Regions from separate parts of the Duganella paludis genome, predicted to be linked through region 1. Evidence: predicted binding sites of a transcription regulator. Region 1 holds the regulator's gene; the other holds the start of a gene.
What was found. The regulator FliA, encoded in region 1, starts transcription of late flagellar genes. The targets are predictions, from matches to a motif close to CTAAAGTTTNNNNNNNNNNNGCCGNTA.
Positions count from the first base shown of each region.

Region 2: the regulator FliA is predicted to act here: its motif matches at 6,566-6,592, upstream of ACXZ1M_RS21110 (flagellar protein FliT).

Region 1 covers NZ_CM136922.1:1,547,338-1,555,794, reverse strand. Annotated here, with positions in the region: gene flhA (flagellar biosynthesis protein FlhA) at 1-339, shown strand, start outside; gene ACXZ1M_RS06990 (RpnC/YadD family protein) at 390-1,343, shown strand; gene flhF (flagellar biosynthesis protein FlhF) at 1,472-2,971, shown strand; gene ACXZ1M_RS06980 (MinD/ParA family ATP-binding protein) at 2,964-3,764, shown strand; gene ACXZ1M_RS06975 (RNA polymerase sigma factor FliA) at 3,794-4,525, shown strand; gene ACXZ1M_RS06970 (flagellar motor protein) at 4,507-5,253, shown strand; gene motD (flagellar motor protein MotD) at 5,255-6,025, shown strand; gene ACXZ1M_RS06960 (flagella synthesis protein FlgN) at 6,043-6,519, opposite strand; gene flgM (flagellar biosynthesis anti-sigma factor FlgM) at 6,527-6,844, opposite strand; gene flgA (flagellar basal body P-ring formation chaperone FlgA) at 6,942-7,640, opposite strand; gene flgB (flagellar basal body rod protein FlgB) at 7,801-8,229, shown strand; gene flgC (flagellar basal body rod protein FlgC) at 8,232-8,457, shown strand, end outside.
Region 2 covers NZ_CM136922.1:4,792,347-4,800,803, reverse strand. Annotated here, with positions in the region: gene ACXZ1M_RS21140 (DnaJ C-terminal domain-containing protein) at 1-784, opposite strand, end outside; gene ACXZ1M_RS21135 (MATE family efflux transporter) at 892-2,262, shown strand; gene ACXZ1M_RS21130 (S9 family peptidase) at 2,342-4,549, shown strand; gene ACXZ1M_RS21125 (CsbD family protein) at 4,613-4,813, opposite strand; gene ACXZ1M_RS21120 (class I SAM-dependent methyltransferase) at 4,885-5,526, opposite strand; gene ACXZ1M_RS21115 (HDOD domain-containing protein) at 5,648-6,475, shown strand; gene ACXZ1M_RS21110 (flagellar protein FliT) at 6,636-6,914, shown strand; gene ACXZ1M_RS21105 (aminotransferase class I/II-fold pyridoxal phosphate-dependent enzyme) at 6,977-8,191, opposite strand; gene ACXZ1M_RS21100 (type IV pilus assembly protein FimV) at 8,284-8,457, opposite strand, start outside.

The DNA of each region.
Region 1 (8,457 bases):
GTGCAGCAGTTGTTCCCGGGCGCTGGCGAGTTGTCGGTGATGACCTTGGACAATCGTCTTGAGCGTTTGCTGATGCAGGCGCTGGCGGCCAGCGGTGCGGACGGCACCGGCATCGAGCCGGGCTTGGCCGACACCATTGCGCAGCAGGCGGCGTCGGCGGCGCAGCAGCAGGAAGCGCTGGGGCTGACGCCGGTGCTGCTGGTGCCGGGGCCGTTGCGCGCGCTGCTGTCGCGCTTCCTGCGCCGCGCTTTGCCGCAACTGAAGGTGCTGTCGCACGCAGAGATCCCGGAAAGCAAAACCATCCGTGTCACGGCGCTGGTGGGCCAGCAACCAAGCTGAGTTTGATCCGGCCGCTATCGTCGTTCATCCGGGCAGTCTAGACTGCCTGCATGAACGACGACTACGACACGCCGTGGAAAGAAGTGGTCACGCGCTACTTCCCCGAATTCATGGCTTTTTACTTCCCTGATGCGCACGCCGCCATCGACTGGTCGCGCGCGCATGATTTCCTCGACCAGGAATTCGCGGCGCTGTCGTGCGATGCCGAGCTGGGCAAGCGCCTGCTCGACAAGCTGGTGCGCGTGTACCTGCGCGATGGCGGCGAGCATTGGGTGCTGGTGCATCTGGAAGTGCAGGGCTGGCGCGATGCCGCGTTTGCCGAGCGCATCTTCACCTATCACTACCGCGTGTACGACCGCTACCGGCGGCCCCTGGCCAGCATGGCGGTGCTGGCCGATAGCGGCATGCGCTGGCGGCCAGCGTCGTTCGGGTATCGACTGTTGGGCTGCTCAATGCGTTTGGATTTCCCGGTGGTCAAGCTGCGAGACTATGCGCAGGATATGGAATCCCTGATGAGCAATCCTAATCCGTTTGCCCTGGTCACCGCTGCGCACCTGCTGACGCAGCAGACCCAGCACCACTTGCATCAAAGGCGGCACGCCAAATGGCGTTTGGCCAAGCTTCTGTATCAGCGGGACTGGGACAAGCAGCGTATCATCGATTTGTACCGGATGATCGACTGGATGATGCGTTTGCCAGCGTCGTTGGACCGTCGGATCCGCTACGCTGTTCTGCAATTGGAAAGGAGGGAGACCATGACTTACATATCCTCAATTGAACGTATCGGAATGGAGATTGGCCGGAGGCAGGGGCTGGAGGAAGGGCGGCAGGAAGGACGGCAGGAAGGTGGCGCTGCGGTGCTGTCGGCTGTGCTGGCGAAACGCTTCGGGCCGCTCGATGCGGCTGTGGCGGCGCGGCTGGCGCGGGCCGATGTCGGGCAGATGTCGGCCTGGGCGCTTAACTTCGTCGATGCCCGCTCCCTGGACGAGGTTTTCCGCGACTGAATTGCGGCCCATTTCCACCCCTGTTCATCAGATCGTTTCCAGAGTGCATCGTCAATAATGGAAGCATAGGAGTGAAGGCGTCTCGCTGGAAGACGCACTGCTCGATATGCTTCCCTTGAGAGACGGTCATGAACGTTAAAAAATTTACCGCGTCCACTTCCCGCGACGCGCTGCGTAAAGTCCGCGAATCGCTCGGCCCCGACGCCGTGATCCTGTCCAACCGCCAGTCAGACGGCGTGGTCGAAATCCTCGCCCTGGCGAACGACGACGCCGCCTCGCTGGCCATGCCCGCACCGCACTCGCCGATGTCCGAACCGGCGCCTTCGCTGGACCTCGGTCCAGCCACCATCGCCAACGCCCGCATCGAGCCGCGCTTCGATGACGAAGCGTTTGCCCCGCGCGCCCCATTCGCCGCCCAGCCAGCCTTCCAGCCAGCGCCCCAGCCGGCACGCCAGGCCCCGGCCGCCAGCTTGCCGCAGCAGCCGCAGCACCGCGTAGTCGCCTCGCACTCGTCGCTGGCCACCAAGGTTGCCGCAGCAGCGGCCGCGCCGGCGCCAGCGCCAGTAGCGCAGCCGCAGCCGAAAGCCGCACCGGCGTTCGACGCCAGCCAGATCGCCGCCATGGTTTCAGCCGCCGTCGCCAGCGCCAAGCAAAGCGCGGCCGTGGAAATGAGCGGCATGATGAATGAAATCCGCGCCATGCGCGGCATGATGGAAACCCAGCTGGCCGAACTGTCCTGGGGCGCGACGCAAGCGCGTGAACCGCACAAGACCGCCGTGCTGCGCGCCATGCTGGCGGCCGGCTTCTCGGCCAGCCTGTCGCGCTACCTGATCGAAAAACTGCCGGCCAGCCAGCGCGACGCCGCCGACAGCCTGCGCTGGATCAAGACCGTCCTCACCCGCAACCTGCAAACCATGTCGAACGAAGACGCGCTGATCGACCAGGGCGGCGTGTTCGCGCTGGTCGGCCCGACCGGCGTCGGCAAGACCACCAGCACCGCCAAGCTGGCCGCGCGCTGCGTGATGCGCCACGGCCCGGACAAGCTGGCCCTGATCACCACCGACGCCTACCGCATCGGCGCCCACGAACAGCTGCGCATCTACGGCAAGATCCTCGGCGTGATGGTGCACTCGGTGAAAGACGAGGCCGACCTGCGCATCGCCCTGAAGGAACTGAAAAACAAGCACACCGTGCTGATCGACACCGTCGGCGTCAGCCAGCGCGACCAGATGGTGACCGAACAGGTCTCCATGCTGCAGGGCGCCGGCTCCGACGTCAAACGCCTGCTGTGCCTGAACGCCACCGCCACCCAGGAAACCCTGAGCGAAGTGGTGCGCGCCTACCAGGGCAGCGGCCTGGCCGGCTGCATCATGACCAAGCTCGACGAAGCGGCCGCGATCGGCAACGTGCTGGACGTGGTGATCCGCCAGAAGCTCAACCTGTTCTACGTCTCCAACGGCCAGCGCGTGCCGGAAGATCTGCACCTGGCCGATCCGGCCTACCTGATCGACCGTGCTTTCAAGCTGAAACGCGATGTCGCCGAAACCCAGTATCTCGATGCGGAGCTGCCTCTGCTGATGAGCAACGCCAACAACGAACACGGCGCGCGCGAGGTGCATCTTGGCTAATTTTAATTTCGACCAGGCCGAAGGCCTGCGCCGCATGCTGGCGGGGCCGCGTCCCCGCATCGTCACCTTCCTGTCGGCCGCGCCGCAGGACGACAAGGGTTCCATGCTGGTCAACCTGGGCGCCTCGCTGGCCCGCGCCGGCAACGACGTGCTGATCGTCGACGCCTGCGCCAGCGCCCACGGCGTGGCCTCGCGCCTCGGCGTCGACGGCGGCCACAGCCTGCTGAACGTGGCACGCCAGGAATGCGCGCTGAACCAGGTGATCCACCCGGTGCCGCAAGGGTTCTCTGTGGTGTCCATGACACGCGGCGCCATGCGCGCCGGCCCCGACGAAACGCGGCGCCTGGCCAAGGCCTTCGACGTCATGGCCAAGCAGACCGGCATGGTGCTGGTGGATGGCGAATTCGACGGCGACGCCTTCCCGGTGCCGGTGATGGCCAGTTCGGAAATCGTGGTGCAGGTGTCCAACAGCGCCGCCTCGATCAAGGCTGCCTACAGCATGATCAAGCGCCTGAACCAGGAACTGGGCCGCCGCCCGTTCGGAATTCTGGTCACCGGGGCTTCCGAATCGGAAGCAAAGGTGGTATACGATAATATGGCACAGGCAGCCAGCCGTTACCTGGCCGTCAACCTCGTTTCCATGGGGTCGGTGCCGGCGGATGAATACCTGCAACGTGCTGCGCGCTTGGGGCGCGCGGTGGTCGATGCGTTTCCGCTGGCCGGTGCTTCGGTCGCGTTTCGTCAACTGGCGGGACGCTTCGCGCTGGGAGGGAATAGCCAGCTCAGTGCGTAACTAGACACAATAAGACAAAAATTATTCGAATGTATACGGTAAAAGGGAAAGCGGACAAGGATACCTTACTGACGGAGCATATGCCGTTGGTCAAGCGCTTGGCCCACCACATGAAGGCGAAGCTGCCGCCCAGCGTCGAAGTCGACGATCTGGTGCAAGCCGGGATGATCGGCCTGCTCGATGCCATCAGCCGTTACGAAGAAACGCACGGCGCGCAATTTGAAACCTACGCGGTGCTGCGCATCCGCGGCGCCATGCTGGACGAGTTGCGCAACAGCGACTGGCTGCCGCGCTCGCTGCGCCAGAACATGCGCAAGGTCGAGGCGGCGATGTCCACCTTGCAGCAGCGCCTGGGCCGGCCGCCGAGCGAATCGGAAGTAGCCAAGTCGCTCAAGCTGTCGCTGGCCGACTACCAGGAAATGCTGGGCGACGGCGGCGGCCACCAGCTGGTCTACTACGAAGATTTCCACGACGACGACGGCAACGACAGCTTCCTGGACCGCTACGCGGCCGACGACGACGCCGATCCGCTGCGTTCGCTGCTCGACGGCGACTTCCGCCAGGCCGTGATCGACGCCATCGACATGCTGCCGGAGCGCGAGAAAATGTTGATGGGCCTGTACTATGAAGAGGAGCTCAACTTGAAAGAAATCGGCGCCGTGATGGGCGTATCGGAATCACGCGTATCGCAATTGCATACGCAAGCCGTGGCGCGCCTGCGCGCCTCACTGCGGGAGCGGTCTTGGACTGGGCCAGCGTAGCCGGCGTGCTGGTGGCGCTGGCCGGCATCGTCATCGGCCAGGGCCTCGAAGGCGGCAAGCTCAGCTCGCTGCTACAGCCGGCCGCCTTCGCCATCGTGGTGATCGGTACTTTGGGTGCGGTACTGCTGCAGACCCGCATGAAAACCTTTTTGCGCGGCCTGCGCATGCTGCGCCTGGTGTTCGCGCCGCCGCCCGACAGCCGCGCCGCGCTGGCGCGCGACATCAACGCCTGGAACCTGGCGGCGCGCCGCGACGGCTTGCTGTCGCTGGAGCGCTACATGCTCGCCTCCAAGGACAAGTTCAACACCAAGGGCCTGCGCCTGATCGTCGACGGCATCGCGCCGGACAAGCTGCGCCAGCTGCTCGACACCGAAATCACCGCCTATGAAACGGAAGAACGCCAGGCGGTGCGCATCTGGGAATCGGCGGCCGGCTATTCGCCCACCATCGGCATCCTGGGCGCGGTGCTGGGCCTGATCCACGTGATGGAAAACCTGACCGATCCGAGCAAGCTCGGTTCCGGCATAGCGGTGGCCTTCGTCTCGACGATTTACGGCGTCGGCCTGGCCAACCTGTTCTTCTACCCGATCGCCAACAAGCTCAAGGCCATCGTCACGCAGGCCGTGCACCAGCAGGAGATTGCGGCGGCGGTGTTCTACGACATCGCCACCGGCGACCACACGCGGGTGATCGACGAGCGCATCGCCACACTGTTGCGGGAGCACTGAGATGCAGCACCGGCGCGCGCGCAGGAAGTTCGACGACGAACCGGAGAACCACGAGCGCTGGCTGATCTCCTACGCCGACTTCATTACGCTGCTGTTCGCCTTTTTTGTGGTGATGTATGCGATTTCGGCGGTCAACATCGGCAAGTACCGGGTGTTTTCCGACGCGCTGGGCGACGCCTTCGGCGGCAAGGGCGCGGCCGAGCGGGTCAACACCGAAGTGCCCAATCTTCCCATCCCCAATCCGGCGCTGAAGCGCCGCACCGAGTTGCTGCGCAAGGAAAAAGAGCAGATGACCAAGCTGGCGCAGGACTTGTTGTCCACGCTGGCGCCGCTGGTCAAGGAGGGCAAGGTGCGGGTGACGCAGAACAGCCGCGGCGTCAGCGTCGAAATCAATGCCTCGGTGCTGTTCGATCCGGGTGATGCGCGCCTGACCAGCGAATCGACCGAAGCGCTGCGCGCGGTGGCCAGCCTGCTCAAGGCCGACAGCCACAATGTGCAGGTGGAAGGGCATACCGACAACCAGCCGATCGGCAATACGCGTTTCCCGTCCAACTGGGAACTGTCGTCGGTGCGCGCCAGCAGCGTGGTGCGCCTGTTCATCGATGCAGGTGTGGCGCCGGAGCGGCTGACGGCCGTGGGCTTCAGTTCCAACGTGCCGGTGGCGCCCAATGACACGCCGGTCGGGCGCGCCCGCAACCGCCGCGTGGCGGTGACCATCCTCTCGGGTATTCCCGATCCAAGCACGGAATTGCCGACGGCGCCGGCGCAATAAGAATTTGCGGGGAGGTCTTAGCCGGCCAGGAAGCCGCGGCTGCGCGGCAGGGAGGTCGAGATGCCGCCCGGGCCATAGAAGTTGTTGGCCGATCCGCCCGGCGGACGCAGCGCCTGCAGCGCGCCCTGGGTGTGGCCCATCTGCTTGTTGATCAACATGCCATTGACGCGGTTCAGCTCCTTGGCTGCACGCGTATGCTGCAGCAGCGCCTGCCACAGGCCGGCCGATTCCTCGCGTGCTACACCGCTGGCGGCGATCCACGCATCCATGCCGGCTTCCTCGGCGGGGAAACCACATTTGCCCAATGAACGGTGACGTTGCGCCGACAACAGGGTCATTTGCGTGACCAGCGCGGTCTTGCGGGTGGTGATGGCCGGCAGGCCTTCGATTTCCGCCGTCACCAGCAGTTGCTGTTCCTGGCGCAGCAAGTCCAACAAGGTGGACATGATTTGCTCTTCTTCGCGCAGGCTGTTCAGCGGGGTGACGGTGGTCATGATTATCCTATCGTTTTCGTGAGTGCAGCAGATCCTTGACCGTGTCGAGCAAGCCATCCGCTACTTTTTCCGAGTTGACCTGGAACTGGCCGTCGGCTATCGCCAATTTGATGCGTTCGACTTTTTTGGTGTCGAACACGGCATTGGCGCCGCCGGCAGAACTGGCCGCCATCGCCTGGCCTTGCGGCGACAGGCGCACATTGTCCGAGGCGACATTCGTCGCTGCGGTTTCCGCCGCCTTCTCCGCGCCGCGCGCGGTGGAGGAGGTGGCCGCAGGCGTCGACGGCAAGCCTGGCGTGCTCTTTAAAGTGTCATTAATTTTCACAGCAATTTCCTTCTCAGCTAGGAGTACGAAACTCCGGGATCTGAGTCGGTAACGGCGGCCTGGCCGTAAACTTTAGCGGGTCCGTGGTGCAGCTCGCTCAAAAAGCCACCTCCACCAGTCCGCCGCTCTTGGCGATGCCGGTGATTTGCTGGCCGGCGGCGGTTTTCACCTGCACCACCTGGCCGTCGCCGGCCGTGCTCATGGCGCGCGCCTCGGCCGATACGCTGAAGCCGTTGCCGGTCGATACCAGGCGCACCAGTTGTCCGGATTGCACCACCGGCTTGCTGCGCAAGGTATCAAGCCGCAAGGGAGTTCCTGGCGGCAACGAAACATTGGCGCTGCGGCCGATCACCTGGCTGACGTCGGTGGCTATCCCTGCAGGCAATGTTGTCAAATCGCCCTTGAGGATGGTCAGCTGGCCGGCGTCGATGGGTTGGCCCTGCACCAGCGGCGCGGCGCTGGCGACGTAGTCGCCGATCACCGTCACGCTGGCTTGAATATATACCGTCCAGGCCGATGGCGTCGCACAGCGCACGCCGACCGAGGTCTTGCCCCAAGCGCGCGCGCCGGGCATGAAGAAAGCTTGCGGCGCCGGGCAGGCGGCCAGGTTCAGGCGCGGATCGACGGCGCCCACGGTGATCGTGACTTGACCGGGCAGGCCGCCGGCCTGCACCTGCAGGAATTGCTCGACCGTGCCCTTGAGCGCGGCGATGTCCTGGCGGCCGGCCTGTGCGGCGGCGCCGTTGCACAGCGCGGCGCCGAGCAGGGCGGCGGTAATCAATAAGCGTGATTTCATGGTGAGCATAGTCGGTTCCCCTTCAATGTGGCCATCATAGTCCGGCGGCCTGGACTTGAAGCCTTGAATAGGATGGGAAAACCGGGGCTTATTGGCCGATGGTGACAAGTGGCAACTCCGTATCATCGAACCTGTCACCAATGTGGAAGAGGAGCGCATCATGCTCGGCAGCAAACTAGACAATTACCTGAGCTTCAATGAAACGGCGCTGAGCCTGCGTTCGGCGCGCCAGACCGTGCTCGCTTCCAATATTGCCAATGCGGACACCCCGAACTACAAGGCGCGCGATATCGACTTCAGCAGCGCCTTGAAGTCGGCGCTCGACAAGAACAACCCGAATGCCCAGCAGACGCTGAACACCACCGCCGCCAGGCATTACCCCAACCCCCTGCAAGACGCCGGTACGCTGGCCGACGGCACGCCGCTGCTATACCGCGGCGTGGTGCAGGGCGCGGTCGACGGCAACACGGTCGACATGGACGTCGAGCGCAACCAGTTCGCCGACAACGCCATTCGTTACGAAGCCGGGATCACCGCCATCAACGGCCAGATCAAGTCGATGCTGGCGGCGCTACAGTCAGGGAACTAATCATGTCGCTCTTTAAAATCTTCGATGTCTCGGGTTCGGCCATGAGCGCGCAGGCGCAGCGCCTGAACGTGGTGGCCTCCAACCTGGCCAATGCCGACAGCGCCACCAGCGCCAGCGGTGAAGCCTACCGCGCGCGCCAGGTGGTGTTCGAGGCGACCACGCCGACCAACGGCGGCACCTCGACCGGGGTGCGCGTCAAACAGGTGGTGGAAGACCAGTCGCCGATGA
Region 2 (8,457 bases), 3.2 Mb from region 1:
TTTGTGAACCGGCCGGCACCGTCACGGTGACCTTGCCCGAGGGCGTGGCCACGTCGATCTCGCCGCCCAGCGCCATTTCCCACGGCGTCACGGGCACGGTTTCAAACACGTCGCGGCCGTCGATGCGGTAGCGCGTGTCGGGGCGGAACTGGATTTCGAGATACAGGTCGCCAGGCCCGGCGCCGCCCGGCTGGCCCTGTCCTGTCAGGCGCAACTGCTGGCCGGCAGTCACGCCCTTCGGAATATTGACGCTGAGGTTGCGTTCTTTGGTGACGATGCGGTCCTGCGCATCGCGCTCGGCCACCATCAAGCTGATGGTGCGGGTGGCGCCGTTGTAGCTGTCGGCCAGGTCGATGGTGATGCTGGCGTGGCTGTCCTCGCCACGGCGCGGGGCCTGCTGATGCGGCCGGCGCCGTCCGCCGCCCAGATTGGCGAACAGGTCGGCAAAGAAATCGCTGCCCATGGGATCGCCGCCGAAGCCGCCCTGGCCGCCCGCGCCACCACCGGCGCCGCCGAAACCGCGCCCCCAGTCCGGCGGCGGACGGAATTCCTGCCCGGCGCGGTACTGATGGCCGCGTCCCAACTCGTCGTAGGCGGCACGTTTCTCGGCGTCGCCAAGGACACCGTAGGCCTCGTTGATTTCCTGGGTTTTGTTTTGCGCGTCGGCTTCCTTGCTGACGTCCGGATGATATTTGCGCACCAGCTTGCGATACGCTTTCTTGATCTCATCCTCGGAAGCCGTCTTGGCCACACCCAGGGTCTGGTAATAATCCTTGTATTCCACGTTGCGCACTCCCGTTTGGCTAGCCATCAGTCTAACGAAAATCGAACAGGCACGCCGGACTATTAGCAACATAGTAAAATTGACCGTTTCCGCAATACAATTCCCCCATGCCGCATACCTTCACCCTGCCCAACGTCCGCCGCGAAATCTCCTCCCTGTGGAAGCTGGCGTGGCCGGTGCTGATCGGCCAGCTGGCCAATGTCGGCATGGGCGTTGCCGACGTCGCCATGACCGGCCACACCAGCGCCGACGAACTGGCGGCCGTGTCGCTGGGCGCCTCGGTGTGGGGCATCATCCTGGTGACGGTCACCGGCATCATGATGGCGGTCAACAGTATCGTCGCCCACGACGTCGGCGCCGGCGCGCTGGAGAAGGTTCCGCACACGGTGCGCCAGGCGCTGTGGACCAGCCTCGGCGTCGGCCTGGTGTCGGCGCTGTTGGCCAACGTCGCCACGCTGGTGTTCGATTACCTCTACCTGTCCGAGCACGTGCACCACCAGGCTTCGCTGTTCGTCCATATCATCAGCATCGGCCTGTTGCCGCTGGCCGCCTACCGCGCGCTGTACGGCTACAGCACCAGCATCAACCAGACCAAGCCGGTGATGGTGATCGCCCTGCTCGGCCTGATCTTCAATGTCTTCGTCAACTGGTTGCTGGTGTTCGGCAACTGGGGCTTTCCGGCTATGGGCGGGGTCGGCTGCGCGGTGGCGACCGGCTTGTGCATGTGGCTGATGCTGGCCGCCATGCTGCTGTGGATACGCTTCGCGCCGGCCTATCGCGCCACCTACCCGTTCACGCATTGGGAATGGCCGCACTGGCCGGAGATCCGCTCCACCCTGCGCCTCGGCCTGCCGATCGGCGTGACCTACTTCGCCGAAGTGAGCGCCTTCGGCGCGGTCAGCCTGCTGGTGGCGCGTTACGGCGTGGTGGAAGTGTCGGCGCACCAGATCGCGTTGAATTTCAGCTCGCTCACCTTCATGGTACCGCTCAGCTTTGGCATCGCCTTGATCACGCGCGTCGGCCAGTCCATGGGCGAAGGCGACGCGGTGCGGGCGCGCTTTGTGGCCTGGGTCGGGGTCGGCATGTCGCTGGCGTTCGGCGTGCTGTCGGCGCTGCTGATGGTGCTGTTCCGCCACCAGATCGCCGCCGCCTACACCTCCGATCCGGCGGTGCGCGTGCTGTGCGCCTACCTGCTGGTGTACGCCGCCCTGTTCCAGCTGTCGGACGCCACCCAGGTGGCGACGTCGAGCGCGATACGCGGTTACAAGGTCACGCGCCAGCCGATGCAGATCCAGCTGCTGGCGTTCTGGGGCTTTGCCCTGCCGCTGGGCTGCTGGCTGGGGCTCGGCCACGACATGGCGGCGGCCGGCTTCTGGATCGGCCTGACCATCGGCCTGACGGTGGCGGCGGTGCTGCTCAGCTGGTCGCTTAAGCGGCTGTCATGGCGCAAGGTGGCCGAAGGAAAAACGGTTTTCTAGCGCGGATTCAGAATCTTGCCGTCTCGCCACAGGCGGGTCGGTCTGGTATCGTCTTGGATTCCGCAACTGAAAGATACCTATGCGCTTCATACTTTGCTTCCTCGCCCTGCTGGCCGGCACCGCCTCGGCTGAAAAACTCACGCTCGACCGCATCCACAGCGACCCGTCGCTGAGCGGTCCCGGCGTGCGCAGCCTGAAAGTGTCGCCGGACGGCGCCCGCGTGACCTTCCTGCGCGGCCGCGAGGACAACCAGTTCCAGCTGGATCTGTGGGAATTCAACCTGAAGGACAAGACTACGCACCGCCTGGTCGATTCCAAGATTCTGGTGCCGGAAGAAAACCTGTCCGATGCCGAAAAAGCACGCCGCGAGCGCGAGCGCACCGCCAGCCTGAAAGGCATCCTCAGCTACAGCTGGTCGCCGGACGGCAAGCGCCTGCTGGTGCCGATCGCCGGCAACCTGTACCTGATCGACGCCGCCAAGCCCGATGAAGCGCGCATGGTCGCCTCGGGCAATGTGCTCGATCCAAAGATTTCGCCGCAAGGCCGCTACGTGTCCTTCGTGCGCGACCAGAACCTGTTCGTGATCGAACTGGCCACCGGTAAGGAAAAGCAACTGACCACCGACGGCAAGGGAACCATCCACAACGCCGAAGCCGAGTTCGTGGCGCAGGAAGAAATGAGCCAGACCACCGGCTACTACTGGGCGCCGGACGATTCCGCCATCGCCTACAAGCGCTACGACGAAGCGCCGGTGCCGGTGGTGCGCCGCTTTGAAATCTTCGCCGACCGCACCGAAGTGGTCGAGCAGCGCTACCCTGCCGCCGGCGATCCGAACGTGCTGGTGCAGCTGAAGATCGTCTCGCCGACCACCGGTGAAATCCGCGACGTGGCGCTGGGCGCCGAGCAGGATATCTACCTGGTGCGCGCCGACTGGAGCGCCAACAGCAAGGCCTTGCTGTTCCAGCGCCAGACCCGCGACCAGAAGAAGCTGGAGCTGATCTCGGTCGATGCCGCCACCCTGGCGCAGAAAGTACTGATCACCGAAACCTCGCCGACCTGGGTCAGCATCTTCGACGACCTGCGCTTCCTCTCGGATAACAAGGGCTTCATCTGGGCTTCGGAACGCAGCGGCCGCAAGCACCTGTACCTGTACGATATGAACGGCAAGCTCAAGCACGCCATCAGCGCCGGCAACTGGGGCATCGACCGTCTGCTGGCGCTCGATGAAAAGAACGGCCGCGTCTACGTGCAATCGAACCGCGACGCGGTGATCGACAGCCAGACCTACGCGCTCAAACTCGACGGCGGCAGCGCCGACAAGCCGGTACGCCTGACCCAGGGCGACGGCTGGCACGATTCCTCCTTCGCCCGCAACGGCGAAGTGTTTGTCGACACCTATTCGAGCCCGGACACACCGCCGCAAGTGAGCATCCGCCGTCCCGACGGCGCCATGATCCAGTGGCTGGAGCACAACGAACTGAACGCCAGCCACCCTTACGGCAAGTACCTGGACGCGCACCTGAAAACCGAATACGGCACGCTGAAAGCCAAGGACGGCCAGACCCTGTACTACTCGATCGTCAAGCCGAGCGGCTTCGACGCCTCGAAAAAATACCCGGTCTACCTGTCTACCTACGGCGGCCCGCATTCGCAGCACGTCTCGCGCAAGTGGGGCAACTTCTTCGACCAGTACATGGCGCAGCAAGGCTTCGTGGTGTGGCGCCTGGATAACCGTGGCTCCTACCGTCGCGAGCGCGCCTTCACCGACGCCAACTACCTGCAACTGGGCCGCGTGGAAGTGGAAGACCAGTTGACCGGCATCGAGTGGCTGGGCCAGCAAAGCTTTGTCGACGCCAAGCGCATCGGTGTGTTCGGCTGGAGCTACGGCGGCTTCATGACCTTGCGCCTGCTGGCGGAAGCTTCGGACAAGATCGCCATGGGCGTATCGGTGGCGCCGGTCACCGACTGGACGCTGTACGACACCCACTACACCGAGCAGTTCATGGGCACGCCGAAAGACAATGCGGCAGGCTATGCCTACAGCGGCGTGTATTCGCATCTGGATGGGTTGAAGTCGCCGCTGCTGCTGATGCACGGCATGGCCGATGACAACGTGCTGTTCACCAACACCACGCGCATGATCGACGCGCTGGTCAAGCGCAATGTGCACTTCGAGCTGATGACCTACCCGGGTGGCAAGCACGGCATCTCCGGCCGCGCGCCGCAGCGCCATGTGTACGGCAACATCGAAGCCTTCTTCAAGAAGAACCTGAAGCCAGGTGAATAAAAACGAAAAAAGCCGCTGAAATCAGCGGCTTTTTTTTCGAACTTTTTCGAACATCAGCAACGATTAACGGTTGCCTTTGTTGATTTCGTTCACGGTGTCCTTGACGGCTTCTTTAGCGTCGCCATAGCCCTTCTGGATTTTGCCTTCAGCCTGTTTGTTCAGGCCCTTGGCTTGCTGTTCGGAGCTGCCAACCAGTTTGCCGGCTTCTTCCTGAATTTTACCGCCGACGTCTTTCAGTTTACCTTCGACTTGATCCTTGTTCATGATGAACTCCTTTGTAGCGGATGGTCACTCAGCCCAGTGCTGTGTGCATGGATTCCACTATAGGCCACTCATCACTTCGTTTCTGTGCGGTCCCGTACGCAACGCCAAACACTGGCCAACCACGGCTGCTGGTCGCACGGTAAACCAGGTGGACGGTAGTAATGTTGGACTTCGACAAAGCCTGCTGCGGTCAAGTAACGCTTCCAGGTTTCATAGTCGTAGTAGCTGCCGTAACGCGGCCCGTTCCATCCCTCGCGATTGTCGCCGCGCGGATTGGAACTGAACAGCACACCGCCGGTTTTCAGCGTCGCATGCAAGTCACGCAGCACGTGCGGCAAGGCCGCGCTCGGCACGTGGAACAGCGAGGCGTTGGCGTAGACGCCATCAAAATATTCGGCCGGCAAATCGAGCTGGACGAAATCCTGGTGCCACACGTCGCAACCGCTGAACGCACGGGCCATTTCCACGAACCGCGCCGAGCCGTCGATACCGACCGCCTCGTGACCCATGGCCGTGAACGCCTTCAAGTCGCGGCCCGGCCCGCAGCCCAGGTCCAGCAGGCGGAACGGCGCCGCCACCTCGATCGCATCAAGCAAGGCGGCGATGTTCTGGCTCACGTCATGGTCGATGGTGCCGGCAAAGAATTGCTCGGCCGTTTGCTCGTAGTGGCGCAGCGTGGTCTGGGTAATGTCTTCGATATTTTCGGTGCTCATGGCCGCAGTATAAGTGGGCGCATACTGAAAAGCGACGCTTCCCCACCAAATCTCTTCTGTCACGCGAGGAATCGCTATATAGTTAGCCTATAGCAACGCGCTTATCAACGAGGAGATAAATATGAAACTTGATGCCCTGTTCCAGAATCCAACTGCGTTGCCCACCGCGCCTAAAGTCGTGGAAGAGCTGATCAGCAGTTTCGACAAGGCCAGCGTCTCGACCGAAGAGATCGCAAAGAAATTGTCGACGGATCCGGTGCTGAGCGCCAAGCTGCTGCGTCTGGCCAATTCCGCGTACTATCACGTATCGCGCAGCATCGGCACCGTCGAAGACGCCGTGCTGATGCTCGGTTTTGTCACCGTCCGCACGCTGGTCATCAGCTCCGGCCTGGTCAGCGGTTTCAAGACCGTGCCCGGCCTCGACCTGAAGCAATTCTGGAAGTACAGCCTGTACACCGCCGTCTCGGCTAAATGGATCGCCAAGAAAACCAAGGAAAACACCGACCTCGCCTTCACCATCGGCATGATGCACGCCATCGGCCAGCTGGTGATCCACTCGGCCGCGCCGGAACAGGCCATGGCGCTCGACAAAGTGGCCGGTCCGCTGGACTCGCGCCGTCTGGATGCGGAACAGGCCTCGCTGGGCTACACCTTCGCCGACGTCGGCGCGGAACTGGCCAAGCGCTGGAAGTTCCCGACCACCTTCTCGGAAACCATCCTGGCCTTCCCCGAGCCGCACCACAATGGCGAGCTGAACCGTTTGGCGGCCGTGGTGTCGCTGGCGGCCTGGCGCGCGCGCGTGGCGCTGGCCGAGCTGAACGATGACGAAATCGCCGCCTGCTACCCGACCGATCTGGCCGAAGAACTGGGCCTGGAAGACAACGCCCTGATCGACGACATGCCATCGCCGGACGAACTGTCTGCAGGCCTGGAAGAGCTGGTCAAATAAACACGATTGGTTTTAAACCATCGGAATCCGCCTGTTTTTGGTTGCAGGCGGATTTTTTTTCGACTTTTTTCAATTATTTTTCAAAAAGGCCTAAAGTTCCCGTTTAAGGCGACGTTAATCAGGACATGCGGTAATCCGTTTAACCAAGCCAGGTGGAATTATGACCTCTTCCGAAGTTCTCTCGATGTACGAAAATATTGCCGGATTGACCAATCAAATGGCGGCCGCTGCACGCATGGGAGATTTGGACAGTCTGGGCCAGCTGGAAACCCAGTGCGCCGCTGAAGCGCGCGCGGTGAGCACCGGCGTACCGGCATTGGGCGGTGCGCAGCGCCTGCGCAAGATCGACCTGCTGAAACAGATTCTGGCCAACGACCGCGAAATTCGCGACGCTACCGATCCTTGGATGAACAACATCCCTGGCATGTCCCGTCAATAAAAACCGCAGCACCAAAGATAAAAGCGCCGAATCCGGCGCTTTTTTTTCGTCTTGCTAAAAGGTTAGGCAGTCAGCGTCAGACGCAGCGATAGTGCGATGCCCTGCGCCGCTTTGTTGATTTCGTCCAGCGACGGGAAGCTCGGGGCGATACGGATGTGACGGTCCTTCGGGTCCAGGCCATATGGGAAGGCTGCGCCGGCCGGCGTCAGCGTGATGCCGGCTTCCTTCGCCAGCGCCACCGTGCGCTTGGCCGCGCCGTCCGGGGTCACCAGATCGATGAAGTAGCCGCCTTTAGGACGGGTCCACGACACGCCTTCAACGTCACCCAGCAAAGCCTCGAACTGTTCCAGCACCGCATCAAACTTCGGCTTGAGCAGTTGGCGATGTTTTTCCATTAACGCTTCCACGGTCGGCAGGTCTTTCAGGAAACGCACGTGGCGCAGCTGGTTGATCTTGTCCGGGCCGATACTGCGCAGGCCCGCATACTTGGTCCACCACGCGATATTGGCCGGCGAGCCCGCCAGCGCCGCTACGCCCGAACCGGCCCAGCTCACCTTCGACGACGATGCAAACACGATCGCGCGGTCCGGGTTGCCGGCCTGGACGCACGCATCCAGAATGCTGGCCACGGCTTGCTTGCCTTCGCCCAGATGGTGGAAGCGATAGGCGTCGTCCCACATCAGGCGGAAGTCCGGCGCTGCGGTTTTCATGGCCGCCAGACGGGCCACGGTTTTGTCCGAGTACACGACGCCGCCCGGATTGCTGTACTTCGGCACGATCCACATGCCTTTGATGCTGGCGTCCTCGGCCACCAGTTTTTCCACCAGGTCCATGTCCGGGCCGTCTTCGTTCATCGGCACGTTGATCATCTTGATGCCGCGCGCTTCGCAGATGGCGAAGTGGCGGTCATAGCCTGGCACAGGGCACAGGAAGGTGACAGGATTCTGCACCCACGGCGCATGACCGGGCACGCCGTTCAGCAGCGCGTAGACGATCACATCGTGCATCAGCGACAGGCTGGAGCTGCTGTCGACTACCACTTGCGCGGCAGGCACATCCAGCAGCTGGCCAAACAGTGCGCGCGCTTCCGGCAGGCCGATGGTGCCGCCGTAGTTGCGGCCGTCCGTGCCGTCGGCGGCGGTGTAGCCGTCCACTGCATCCAGCAGCGTGTTGGACAGATCCAGCTGCTCAGGTGCCGGCTTGCCGCGCGACATGTCGAGCTTGAGGCCGAGTTGTTTGAAGGCTTGGTATTGTGCTTGGTAGTCTACTGCGCTCATTGGTGGGCTCTTTCAATGTGGGGAAAATACTATACCCCATATTGCCAGAATGAACTCAGAGCTTCCTGCTATATGCTTATTCGGATTGCGCATTACGCGTTGGATGCGGCGGCCTCGGGTGTGTCTTCGGCGACCGGTTCGGTTTTCGGCGTTTCGACTTTTTTCTTGCGGAAGCCTTGCCAGATTTTCAGCGGGCCACGGCCGGCGCTCTTCTTATGCCAGAAGATCAAACCGGCGCCCAGCAGCGCCACCAGGCCGACGCCGCC